Acuticoccus sp. I52.16.1: one gene and its partner. The protein of the gene in region 1 binds, or shares a complex with, the protein of each later gene. Links are inferred from orthologs where the notes say so. Each region holds a gene or a part of one and is shown on either strand. Other genes may lie near its edges.

Region 1 (5,883 bases):
GCATACATCGCAAATCCCAACGCCATCACCGAGAGGTCGTAGCCGCGCACGGTGGCGATGTGGACCTGATGGAAGAAGACGCAGGTGCCGATGAACGGCGGCGCCAGAAGCCCGGGCAGGATCGTCCAGAACGTCCAGTGCCGCAGCACCTCGCCGCGGGTCCACTGGCGGCCCAGCATGCCGGGCGCCTCGGTATTGTCGCCCTCGCCCTGCGGGGTGCGGCCCTTGCGGGTCATCAGCGTCAGGGCCGGCAGGAAAACCGCCAGGATCAGCCCGGCGATGACGAGCCACGTCTCGCGCCAGCCCATCACGTCGAGCACCACGACGCCGAGCGGCGGCCACAGCGCCTCGCTGATGGGAAAGCCCAGGACCGCCACCGCGATCGCCTTGGCACGGTTGGCGCGAAACCAGCGCGCCATCGCCGTCATCGAGATGTGCGTCATCATCCCCTGGCCGCAGAACCGGAGGCCGAACACCGCCAGGCACAGCACGACGATGTTGGGCGCCAGCGCCATCGTCGTCGCCGAGAGCGCGTAGAGGACGAGGACGCCGGCGGCCAGGCGTGTCACGGTCATCGTGTCGGCGAGGCGGCCGAAGTGGATGAGGCAGGTGGCGGAGGCGAGCGTCGCGACGGTGTAGATGCCGCCCCACTGGCCGTTCGACAGGCCGAACTCGGCGCGAATGGCGCCGGCGAACAGGGCGATGAAATAGGTCTGCCCGAACGAGGAACCGAACATGAAGACCGCGCCGGTGAAGAGCCACCAGGCATTGCGGACGTAGAAGCTCTTTGCCATCCTTTCTCCCCTACGCCTCCGTCAAGCGCTCGAAAAGAGGCAATGAACTGCCGATCGGCGAGGCGTGTCAGGGGCCTGCGCTCACGTCAGGCTTGAAGGGGAGGGCGGCTTCGGATAGTGGGCTTCAGACGATTTTTGCGCTCGTCGGCGTGCCCGGCGGGCACCCCTGGCTTGGCCAACACTGGAGCCGACGATGACCACAGAACAAGCAGCCCAATTCGCCGTCGGCTCGGAAACGGTGGACTACGAGGTGATGAACGGGACCGAGGGCCCGTCCGTCGTCAACATTGCGTCCTTCTACAAGGACACCGGGATGTTCACTTACGACCCCGGTTTCACCTCCACCGCCTCCTGCGAATCGAAGATCACGTATATCGACGGCGACAAGGGCGTTCTTCTCTACCGCGGCTATCCGATCGAGCAGTTGGCCGAACACGGCGACTTCTTAGAGACCTGCTACCTGCTTCTCTACGGCGAATTGCCGACGATGGCGGAGAAACAGGAATTCGTGAACCGTGTGACCTATCACACGATGATCCACGATCAGATGAACCGCTTCTACTCCGGCTTCCGCCGGGACGCGCACCCCATGGCCATCATGGTCGGCTGTGTCGGCGCGTTGTCGGCCTTCTACCACGACTCGACCGACATCACCGACCCGCAGCAGCGCATGATCGCCTCCGTGCGGATGATCGCCAAGATGCCGACGATCGCGGCCTGGGCGTACAAGTACTCGGTGGGGCAACCCTTCGTGTACCCGCGCAACGACCTCGACTATTCGTCGAACTTCCTGCGCATGTGCTTCTCGGTTCCGGCCGAGGACTATAAGGTGAACCCGGTTCTGGCCCGCGCCATGGATCGGATCTTCATCCTCCACGCCGACCATGAGCAGAACGCCTCGACGTCGACCGTCCGGCTCGCAGGCTCGTCGGGCGCCAACCCGTTCGCCTGCATCGCGGCCGGCATCGCCTGCCTCTGGGGCCCCGCTCACGGCGGCGCCAACGAGGCCGCGCTCAACATGCTCGAGCAGATCGGCACCGCCGACAAGATCCCCGAGTATATCGACCGCGCGAAGGACAAGAACGATCCGTTCCGCCTGATGGGCTTCGGTCACCGGGTCTACAAGAACTACGACCCGCGCGCCCGGATCATGCAGAAAACCTGCCACGAGGTTCTCTCCGAACTGGGCATCAAGGACGATCCGCTCCTCGAGGTCGCGATGGAGCTCGAAAAGATCGCCCTGAACGACGAGTACTTCGTCGAGAAGAAGCTGTACCCGAACATCGACTTCTACTCGGGCATCACGCTGCGCGCGCTCGGCTTCCCGACCACCATGTTCACCGTCCTCTTCGCGCTCGCCCGCACCGTCGGCTGGATCGCGCAGTGGAAGGAGATGGTGGAGGATCCCTCGCAGCGCATCGGCCGCCCGCGTCAGCTCTACACCGGCGCCCCGAAGCGCGATTACCTGCCGATCGCCCAGCGCTGACCGGCCCGGACTTCGGCAGATGAAAGCGCGTCACCTCCGGGTGGCGCGCTTTTTTCGTGCCGGGCAGTGCGCCCGGCGGACCCGCACGCCTGCGACGAATGACGGCTCGACAGCGGCCGGCGGAGAGGATCAGTATCGCCCGATGATGCACGAGCGATTGAAAGACAGACTGCGGCCGCATCGCGAGCCGCCCCGATGCGCCCTCGTCACCGGTGCCACCGGCGGCATCGGCGAGGCCTTCGTGCGCGAGATGCCGCTCGCCACCGACCTCGTCCTCACCGGCCGCGACGCCGCCAGGCTCGCCGAATACGAGGCCGAGTTCGGGACGCGCGTGCGCACCGTCGTCGCCGATCTCGCCACGCCCGACGGGATCGACGCCGTCGCCCGGGCGGCGGAGGAGGCGGGGTGCGACCTCCTCGTCAACAACGCCGGGGTCGGGGCGGTCGGCAACTTCCTGGACGTCGACTGGGCGCGCCACCAGGCGACCATACGGGTCGACGTCGAGGCGGTTCTGGCGCTGACCCACCGCCTGCTGCCCGGCATGATCGGGCGTGCGCAGGAGAGTGGGACCCGTGCCGGGCTCATCAACGTCGCCTCGTCGACCGCGTTCGTCCCCGTGCCGACCTTCGCGACCTACGCCGCGGCCAAGGCGATGATCCTCTCCTTCACCGAGGCGCTCGTCGCCGAGCTGGACGGCCGGCCGGTCGACGTGCTCGCCGCATGTCCGGGGGCGGTGCGCACCGGGTTCGGCACCCGCGCGGGCTATACCGGAACCGCGATCCCCGGTGCGATGAGCCCGGAGAAGGTGGCGCGCCAGTCCCTCGCCGCGCTCGGCCGCCAGTCCACGGTGATGATCGGCCCGGTCTCCGCCGCGGCGCTCGCCCCGGTGGCGCTGGCCCGCTCCATGGTGGGCCAGGCCTTCATGCGTGCCGGCCGCGTCATGGACCGCGTCCAGAACCGGGACTGATGCCCCCCGCAGCTCCCGCGCCGCGGCGTGACGGCAAGGGTGCCGCCGGCCGACCTCGGCGCCGTCGAGGACCGGCCGGCGCACCTGACCTGGCGCAAAGTTTTGCAAACTTCGTTGCGGTAACGGTTCACATCACCAGCATGGATTGGCTATTCCTATCCCCCGATGGGCACCGGCGGGCCGTGATATGCTACAAGCCCTCCGTGAGCCGGACTTGGCTCGCCCCCTGATTCTCGAGGAGCGCCCATGAGGGGTCCGATCGCCGCAGCGCCGGCAACCGTATTCAAGGTGGCCGCCATCGCCGCGGCGGCGTCCGCCTTCGGGATCGCCATGGCTGCCCGGACCGTCACCGCGCAGACCAGCCAGATCTCCACCACCCAGATCGACTGGCACGCCCTGACGCTGAACGACATCCACGGCCGGCCGCTCGCCGCCGATCGCTTCGCCGGCCGCGTCGTGCTGCTGGTCAACACCGCCTCGCGCTGCGCCTTCACGCCGCAATACGAGGGGCTGGAGGCGCTGAACGACATGTACGGCGCGCGCGGCCTCACCGTCCTCGGCGTCCCGTCGAACGACTTCGCCGGCCAGGAGCCGGGCAGCAACAGTGAGATCGCCGGCTTCTGCTCGGCCCGCTACGACGTGTCGTTCCCGATGCTGGAGAAGGCCGTCGTCACCGGGCGCGGGGCGCATCCGCTCTACGCCTGGGCGCGCCGCAGCGCCGGGCGGCAGGCGGTGCCGGCGTGGAACTTCCACAAGATCGTGATCGGGCGGGACGGGCGCGTCATCGCCACCTTCCCGTCCTACATGTCGCCGCGATCGCCACAGGTGATGGACGCGGTCGAGCGCGCGCTCTCGGCGCCGGGGCCGCGATGAGCCTTCTGGCCGCATCGCCCCGCAAGGGCTACCGCCTGTGCGTCGGCATCGCCTTGTTCGCGGCCGACGGGCAGATCTTCCTCGGCAAGCGCGCCTCGCGCGGTGTCGTCCCCAGCTATTCCTGGCAGATGCCGCAAGGCGGGATCGACCCCGGCGAAGCCCCGCTCGAGGCCGCCCACCGCGAGCTCTACGAGGAGACCAGCGTGCGCTCGGTCGAGCTGATCGGCGAGGTCGACGGCTGGCTCCACTACGACCTTCCCAAGGACGTCGCCTCCTGGCGCGGCCGCTACAAGGGTCAGGCGCAGCGCTGGTTCGCCTTCCGCTTCCTGGGGCAAGAGGGCGAAATCAACGTCACCGAACCGCCGGACGGGCACAGCGTGGAGTTTTCGCGCTGGAAGTGGGAGTCGCTGGCGGCGGTGCCGTCGCTGGTGGTGCCGTTCAAGCGCGACGTCTACGAGCATGTGGTCGAGGCGTTCGCGCCGCTGAGCGGACCGCAGGACTTGCACCCCGCGCAGCGCCGGGCTATCTAACCGCCACACTCAGGTTCTCAGTTTAAACCGGGTTGGCGCCTTCGGGGGCCGGCCCATTCGGCGTTTGTGCTGTCCCTCCTGCCGCGACGCGACATGCCCCCGCATGGCCCGCGGCACCCCACAGCCACAACCGCCGGGATGAACGAGGTTTTTTTTGGACGACGACCGGATCATCACCGAAACCGGGCTCGAGGCGCGAATCGCGCGGGTCGTGATGCCGAGCCTGGAAGGGTTGGGCTACCGCCTCGTGCGCATCCGCGTCACGGCGCAGAACGGCTGTACGCTGCAGATCATGGCCGAGCGCCCGGACGGCACGCTCACCGTCGAGGATTGCGAGGCGATCAGCCACGCGGTGTCGCCGGCGCTCGATGTCGACGATCCGATCTCGAAGGCGTATCATCTGGAAATCTCGTCCCCCGGAATCGATCGTCCGTTGGTCCGCCGGGAGGATTTCGAGCGCTGGTCGGGTCACGAAGCCAAGCTGGAGACGGCGATTCCGATCGACGGCCGCCGCCGGTGGCGCGGCGTGATTCTCGGCCTCGAAGGTGACGCCGTGCATGTGCGCATGGCCGAGATCGGGGGCGAAAAGGTCCATGTGCCGCTGGGCGAACTCTCCGACGCGCGTCTGGTCCTGACCGACGCGCTGGTCGAGCAGTCGCTCAAAGCCGGCAAGAAGGCGGCGATGAACTAGGCCCGGCGGGGCCGATCGGGAGCGTCCCGCGGGGCGCGGCCGAGACGGTCCGCCGGGACGTTTCGAGACGGCCCGCCGGGGCCGGTGTGAGTACGGCCCGCGGGCCGATGCGGATGTCCAGGGCCGGTAGGCGACGGACGAGTGGGGCTATCCCCGAACGGACAAGGCCGGCGCGGCGCGCGTGCGGCCTGGAGTGGGACGGAAACCTTATGGCAGTCAGCGCGAACAAGCTGGAGTTGTTGCAGATCGCCGATGCGGTGGCGCGGGAGAAGCAGATCGACCGAGCCATCGTCATCGAGGCGATGGAAGACGCGATCCAGAAGGCCGCCCGCGCCCGCTACGGTCAGGAGACCGAGATCCGCGCCGAGATCAATCCGAAGTCCGGCGAAACGCGCCTGCAGCGCCTGCTCCTGGTGGTGGACGAGGTGGAGAACCCCGCCACGCAGATCTCGCTCGCCGATGCGCTGGCCAAGAATCCCGACGCGCACGTGGGCGACTTCATCGCCGACCCGCTGCCGCCGATCGAGTTCGGCCGCGTCGCC
Region 2 (5,793 bases), 1.9 Mb from region 1 along the record:
CATGTTGCGACGCTTTCGCTTAGACATTCAAATGTGGCTGCCCCGCACGTGAACCTCTTCGACCCCCTCATCGCCCTCGCCCGTGTGGATGCGCTCGTCGGCCTGCCGTTCGCGGTGGGCATCGCGGCGATCGCGCTGTGGCGCCGGCGGCGGCCCCTCACCTTCAACCGCCTGGTCGAGGTGGGGCTGCCCGCGCTGCTGCTGGTGATGATGGCGATCCGCTTCGCCCTGCTCGCCCCGTTCGTGGCGATCTTCCCCGGCCCGATCCTCGGCGCGGGGGCGGGGGGCGGCGTCGGCCTCGCGGGACTTTTCGTCGCGACTTCGGTGGTCGGCTTCGTGTCGTGGGACGGCAGCGTCCTGCGCAAGCTGGTCGCCGCGGTGCTCCTGCTGGCGGTGGCGGTCGGCGAGCTGGTGCTGAACGCCAGCCTCTTCGACCCGCGCGACGTGGTGGCGGTGGACACCTATGCCGGCGTCGCGGTGGCGATCGTCGCGGTGGTGATGGCGGTGTTCAACTGGGCCCACCGCTCGGCGACCCCGAGCCCGCTGGGCGGCGCGCAGCAACCGCCGCTGGACTACTGAGGCGCCGCACCCGGCAAACAAGCGTGACATGGAAGCCCGACATGGAAAAAGGCCGGCTGCGCGGGCAACCGGCCTTCGTTCGGTTCGACGTCACGGGGTCCCAGCTAGTGGACGCTCACCGTGGTCAGGTTGTTCTCGGCCGCGTTCGCCATCACCGCATGGGCGGAATCGGCGAGCACAATCGGGGTGCCGTCCGCCGACAGCAGCGCCCACAGCTGCTGTCCCGGCTCCATGGACGGGGCTTGAGGGAAAATCTCGTTCACTTCCTCCGAAAGGAAGGTGCGCACGTAGGCCACGTGGCCGGTGCCGAGTGACGCCAGCGTCTGCGGGCTGATGTTGCGCGCCGGTACGGTTTCTCTGGTCTCACGCATCGTACTCAACTCCTGGGTTCAAGCGCCTGCTCACTCGCACTGATCTCGATGGTCCGAACGGTCCGCGCCGGTTCCGGCCGCACGAGGTCGATGGCGAGGAGCCCGTCGGCCAGGGCGGCGCTGAGGATCTCGATCCCCTCCGCCAGCACGAACGCCCGCTGGAACTGGCGGGCGGCGATGCCGCGGTGCAGGAAATGGCGATCCCTGTCGGCTTCCGGCGATTGCGAGCCTCGGATGACGAGCTGGTTGTCTTCGACCGTCACCGAAAGCTGGTCTCGCGAGAACCCGGCTACAGCCAGCGTAATTCGCAGCAGATCGCCCTTGGGGCCTTTGATCCGCTCGATGTTGTACGGCGGGTAGCCATCGCTCCCGCTTTTCGTCACGCGATCCAGAACGCGCTCTATATCTTCAAACCCGAGCAAGAGCGGGCTCGACAACGGTGTCATACGAGTCATCCAACAGTCCTTGCGACAAGCGACCGGTGAAGGAGCCCTGTCGGCGCCCCTTCGGGATGGATATTTGGCCCTTATTGGTGCACACGCAAGAAGGTGGGAGGCTTGCGCGGCGCGATAACGCGGTGGCATACCCCTGCTCCGAACCAGCCGCGGATCCGGCCGAGGTCGCCTGCCCGTCATTTTTGCATGACGTTTGATGGCGATCCTCTCTCGACAAAGCGGTTCGGAGTCACTATTCACGCCCTCTGGCAATCCTTCGGGCGATATGAATTTCAGCGCGCCGCCGGCGCGGCGCGACGGGACACGACGACATGAACATCATCGACGAGCTCAATCGTGAGCAGATGGCCGCGATCGAGGAGAAGCGTAAGCTTCCCGCGTTCCAGGCCGGCGACACCGTCCGCGTCAACGTGCGCGTGACTGAGGGCACCCGCACCCGCGTGCAGGCCTATGAAGGCGTATGCATCGCGCGGTCCGGCGCGGGCCTCAACGAGAGCTTCACCGTGCGCAAGCTCTCCTATGGCGAGGGCGTCGAGCGCGTCTTCCCGGTCTTCTCGCCGATGCTGGAGTCGGTCGACGTGGTGCGCCGCGGCAAGGTCCGTCGCGCCAAGCTCTACTATCTGCGTGGGCGCACGGGTAAGGCCGCCCGCATCGCCGAGCGCAAAGAGAAACGCGCCGCCACCGCGTAAGCCGAGCCTGCGGTGCGACGGGATTTCCCTCCGCCCCCGGCCCCGCGCTACCGGACCAGCCCACGATATCGCCGTGCCCGCCGCTCATCCGGCGGGTTCATTCTCCCGTTAGGCGTATTCGTCGCCGCCGTACTCCTGTGCGGCGGCTTTTGGCTGTTCGCGATGGGTCAGCTGGAGGACCTGCCGGCCCGCGGCACCATGCAGGAGGCGAATGCGCGCGCCGCCGTCGGCGATCCGACGCCGGTCGCGGCGCCGATCATCCTCGGCTTCCCCAGTACCGCCGACCCCGCCGCCTCACGCCGGCCCGCCACCACCGAGGCAGGGGACGCGGCCGGCGCGGTCGACGAGAACGGCCGGCCGGTGCGCTACGTGGAGGGGTCCGGCATCGCTGCGCCCCGCCCCTCCGGACCGCTGGTGCGCGAGGAACAGCCGACGATCCTCCCCGCCGCCCCCGCGCGCGGCCCAGACCCGGAACGGTTCAAACTCGTCGTCATCGAGAATGCGGGCACCGTCAACGTGCGCTCGCACCGGATTTCGCTGGCCTATATCGACGCACCGGACGCCGAGGCGACCTGCACCCGCCCCAACGGCTCCACCTGGCCCTGCGGCGCGCGGGCGCGCACCGCGCTGCGCCGTCTGGTGCGCCGCCGGGCGATCGACTGCCTCCAGCTCGACCGCACGTCCGAGGCGCCGGTGCGCGCGGCCGACTGCGAGGTCGCCAATACGAACCTGTCGCAATGGATGGTTGAGCAGGGGTGGGCCCGACCCACCGCGGACGCGCCGAAGATCTATGCCGAGCTGAACAAGGCGGCGGTGGACGCCGGGCGCGGCCTCTACCAGGCCGACGGGCGCTAGGCCGTCAGCCTTTGATGGGCTCCGGATCGCGGGTGAAGACGCCCTCGCCGAGCATCCCCGTCCAGTCGATCTCGTAGGGGCCGGTCATCACGATGCGCCCGCCCGCGAGGCCGATCGTCAGCGGTCCGCCCGGAAGCTCGACGACGACCTCCTCGGCCAGCCGCCCGATGTGGTGGCCCACGGCGGCGATGGCGCAGGCCGCCGTGCCGCATGCCCGCGTCGGTCCGACGCCGCGCTCGTGCACGACCGCCCGCACCCGCGCCGGGCCCTCCACTTCGACGAAGGAGATGTTGGCGCGCGCGGGGAATACCGGGTGATGCTCCAGCATCGGCCCGACGACGCCGAGCGGCACCGCGTCGAGCGACGGGACGAAGAAGACCGCGTGCGGGTTGCCGACGTTGGCGCAGGCCGCCGGGCCGAGATCGGCGAGGAGCGGCTCGTCGAACGTCAGCGCCTGCGGGTCGCCGGCGCCGGCGGCGAGCGGGATGTCGGCCGCGGCGAACCGGGGCGTTCCCATGTCGACCGAGATGCCGCCGGGCGCGCGCCAGGCCCGCATCGGACCGCCGGCGGAGGCGATCGTCACCTCCGGTGCGGACTGCTCGTCCAGCAGGATGGCCGCGACGCAGCGGGCCGCGTTGCCGCACGACTCCACCTCGCCGCCGTCCGAGTTGATGATGCGCATCAGTGCCGTCTCACCCGCGGGCGGCGGGGCGATGATGATGAACTGGTCGAACCCGATGCCGGCGGCACGATCGCCCAGCGCCCTCACGCCCTCGGTCGACGGGGTGTAGGGGTGCGAGCGGGCGTCGACCACGACGAAATCGTTGCCGAGGCCGTTCATCTTGCGAAATGGAATCATCGGCATGGCCTCGGATCGATTCCGATGAGATAGGTGCTGAGCGGTACGACTGCCCGTTGCCATGCCGCCTGCGGAAATGCAAGGCACCCCTCCGTCGGCCGCAGGTCCGCGCCGCGCGCGCCGGGGCGCGAGACATGGAAGAAGATCGCCGAGCCGCCTCCGGCGACGCGCGGGCGCTGGTTGTGATCCGTCACGACGACGACGTCGTAGAGCCCGTCCGCGCGCCGCAACGCCTCGTGCGAGGCCGCGAAGGGGCGCTTTACGTAAGCGTTGTAGCGGCCGCTCGCCGGGGCGTCGCACCAGCCGTCCTGCGCCCGCGCCGGGCGCTGCGGCAGCGGCAGCGGCACGGGCCGCCGCGTCAGCGCCGCCAGCGGAGTGACCCGCCCGCGCGGGGTCGCCCCGTCGCCCTCGCGCTTGAGCGCGGCGATCCCGCTGCGCCCCATCGCGGCGCGCAGAACGCGCCCCTCATGGCTGACGATCACCTCGGTCGGGTGCCCCGGGCGCGGCCGCACCAGCACCGGACGGCGCCGTCGCGCCGGCTCCCGCCGCACGGGCCGGACACCGGGCAAGAGGGATGACGGGGTCAAGATCACATCTCTTCACATTCGGCCATGGATGGCGAGCCGAGGCGGAGTGGGGCAAAATTCGTGATCGACGGCACAAATGTTTCCCGACTCTTCACTTATCTAAGGGATCAGGACACCACAATGGGAGGGCCAGGTGAACAAGAGGACCATCCTGATTATCGATGACGACGAGGACCTTCGCGAAGGTCTGAGCGAACAGATCGGCTTCTACGACGAGTTCGCCGTCATCACCGCCGACACCGCCCAGCGCGGCGTCGCGGCCGTGAAGAGCGAGGACATCGCGCTCGCCATCGTCGATGTCGGCCTGCCGGATCTCGACGGACGCGAGGCGGTCCGGCTGATGCGCAATGCCGGCTTCAAGGCGCCGGTGGTCATGCTCACCGGCCACACTACCGACGCCGACACGATTGTCGGCCTGGAGGCGGGTGCGAACGACTACGTCACCAAGCCGTTCCGTTTTGCGGTGCTGCTGGCGCGGATCCGGGCGCACCTGCGGCAGTTCGACCAGAGCGAGGATGCCACCTTCGCAATCGGGCCCTACTCCTTTAAGCCGTCGGCCAAAATCCTGCTCGAGCCCGATGGGCGGCGGATCCGGTTGACCGAGAAGGAAACCGCGATCCTCAAGTATCTCTATCGGGCGGGCGAAAAACCTGTCACTCGGGATGTTCTCCTGCACGAGGTCTGGGGATACAACTCAGGGGTGACCACCCACACGCTGGAGACGCATATCTACCGCCTTCGTCAGAAAATCGAGAAGAACCCCGCCTCCGCCGAGCTTCTGGTGACCGAGGCCGGTGGTTACAAGCTCATGCCGCGGGCGGTGACCGCCTAACGTGAGTCTCGCCCGTCATATGGCGGTGATGCGGAACGCGCCGATGCTGAAGCCCCTCGGAGACGAGGCGCTCAAGCTCCTCGCGTTCGGCAGCTTGCCGCGGTCCTATAAACCGAGGCAGGCCCTCTTCGAGGTCGGAGACGATGCCGATGGCGCCGTCCTGATCCTCGGGGGCCAGGTGAGGCTGGTGTCCCCGGCCCAGAGCGAGGGGCCGCAGGTGGTCGGCGTCGGCTACCTGCTGGACGGCCTGGCGCTCGTCGTCCCGGCGCGCCGCTCGATGAGCGCGGTCGCGCAGACCAGCTGCGAGGTGCTCGCCCTGCCGCGCGACCAGATGCATCGGATCCTGGACGAGTTTCCGGAGACGGCCGAGATCCTGCGCGCCCAGCTCGCCCGCAAGACCCTGTCGATGATCGAGGAGGTCAACGCGTTGCGCGACCGGCTCGGCGGCCCGCCCCCGACACGCGACTGACCCGCCACCCGGTGCGATCGGCCATCCACGCAGGCCGCGCCCGTCAGACGGCGAGGCGGCGCTGCGGGTTGGACGGATGGCGCCCGATGCGCTCGAG

Evidence for each region.
Region 2: the proteins of MRB58_RS00865 (region 1) and dapF are in contact, whole or in part, in a solved structure (PDB 5YGU), measured with the Escherichia coli proteins. The link is inferred for Acuticoccus sp. I52.16.1 from one-to-one orthologs.

The regions. Positions count from the first base shown.
Region 1 is NZ_CP094828.1:192,138-198,020, reverse strand. What follows is about bases 2,915-5,883. They hold MRB58_RS00865 (RNA pyrophosphohydrolase), read left to right. Parts: upstream 2,915-4,116; coding sequence 4,117-4,650; downstream 4,651-5,883. Other genes in these bases: nusA (transcription termination factor NusA), read left to right, coding at 5,551-5,883; rimP (ribosome maturation factor RimP), read left to right, coding at 4,805-5,341; MRB58_RS00870 (glutathione peroxidase), read left to right, coding at 3,494-4,120; MRB58_RS00875 (SDR family oxidoreductase), read left to right, coding at 2,915-3,247. Also shown: MRB58_RS00885 (MFS transporter), read right to left, coding at 1-794; gltA (citrate synthase), read left to right, coding at 988-2,280; more of MRB58_RS00875, read left to right, coding at 2,438-2,914. UniProt on the Escherichia coli protein: Master regulator of 5'-end-dependent mRNA decay.
Region 2 is NZ_CP094828.1:2,101,865-2,107,657, forward strand. Bases 1,885-4,763 are described here. They hold dapF (diaminopimelate epimerase), read right to left. Parts: upstream 3,815-4,763; coding sequence 2,954-3,814; downstream 1,885-2,953. Other genes in these bases: rplS (50S ribosomal protein L19), read left to right, coding at 1,885-2,094; MRB58_RS09435 (thermonuclease family protein), read left to right, coding at 2,257-2,949; MRB58_RS09445 (L,D-transpeptidase), read right to left, coding at 3,805-4,395; MRB58_RS09450 (response regulator transcription factor), read left to right, coding at 4,529-4,763. Outside these bases: MRB58_RS09415 (hypothetical protein), read left to right, coding at 34-579; MRB58_RS09420 (DUF1150 domain-containing protein), read right to left, coding at 684-950; MRB58_RS09425 (Hsp20 family protein), read right to left, coding at 956-1,405; more of rplS, read left to right, coding at 1,717-1,884; more of MRB58_RS09450, read left to right, coding at 4,764-5,227; MRB58_RS09455 (Crp/Fnr family transcriptional regulator), read left to right, coding at 5,271-5,696; MRB58_RS09460 (diguanylate cyclase domain-containing protein), read right to left, coding at 5,740-5,793. UniProt on the Escherichia coli protein: Involved in the succinylase branch of the L-lysine biosynthesis and in the biosynthesis of the pentapeptide incorporated in the peptidoglycan moiety. Catalyzes the stereoinversion of LL-2,6-diaminopimelate (L,L-DAP) to meso-diaminopimelate (meso-DAP).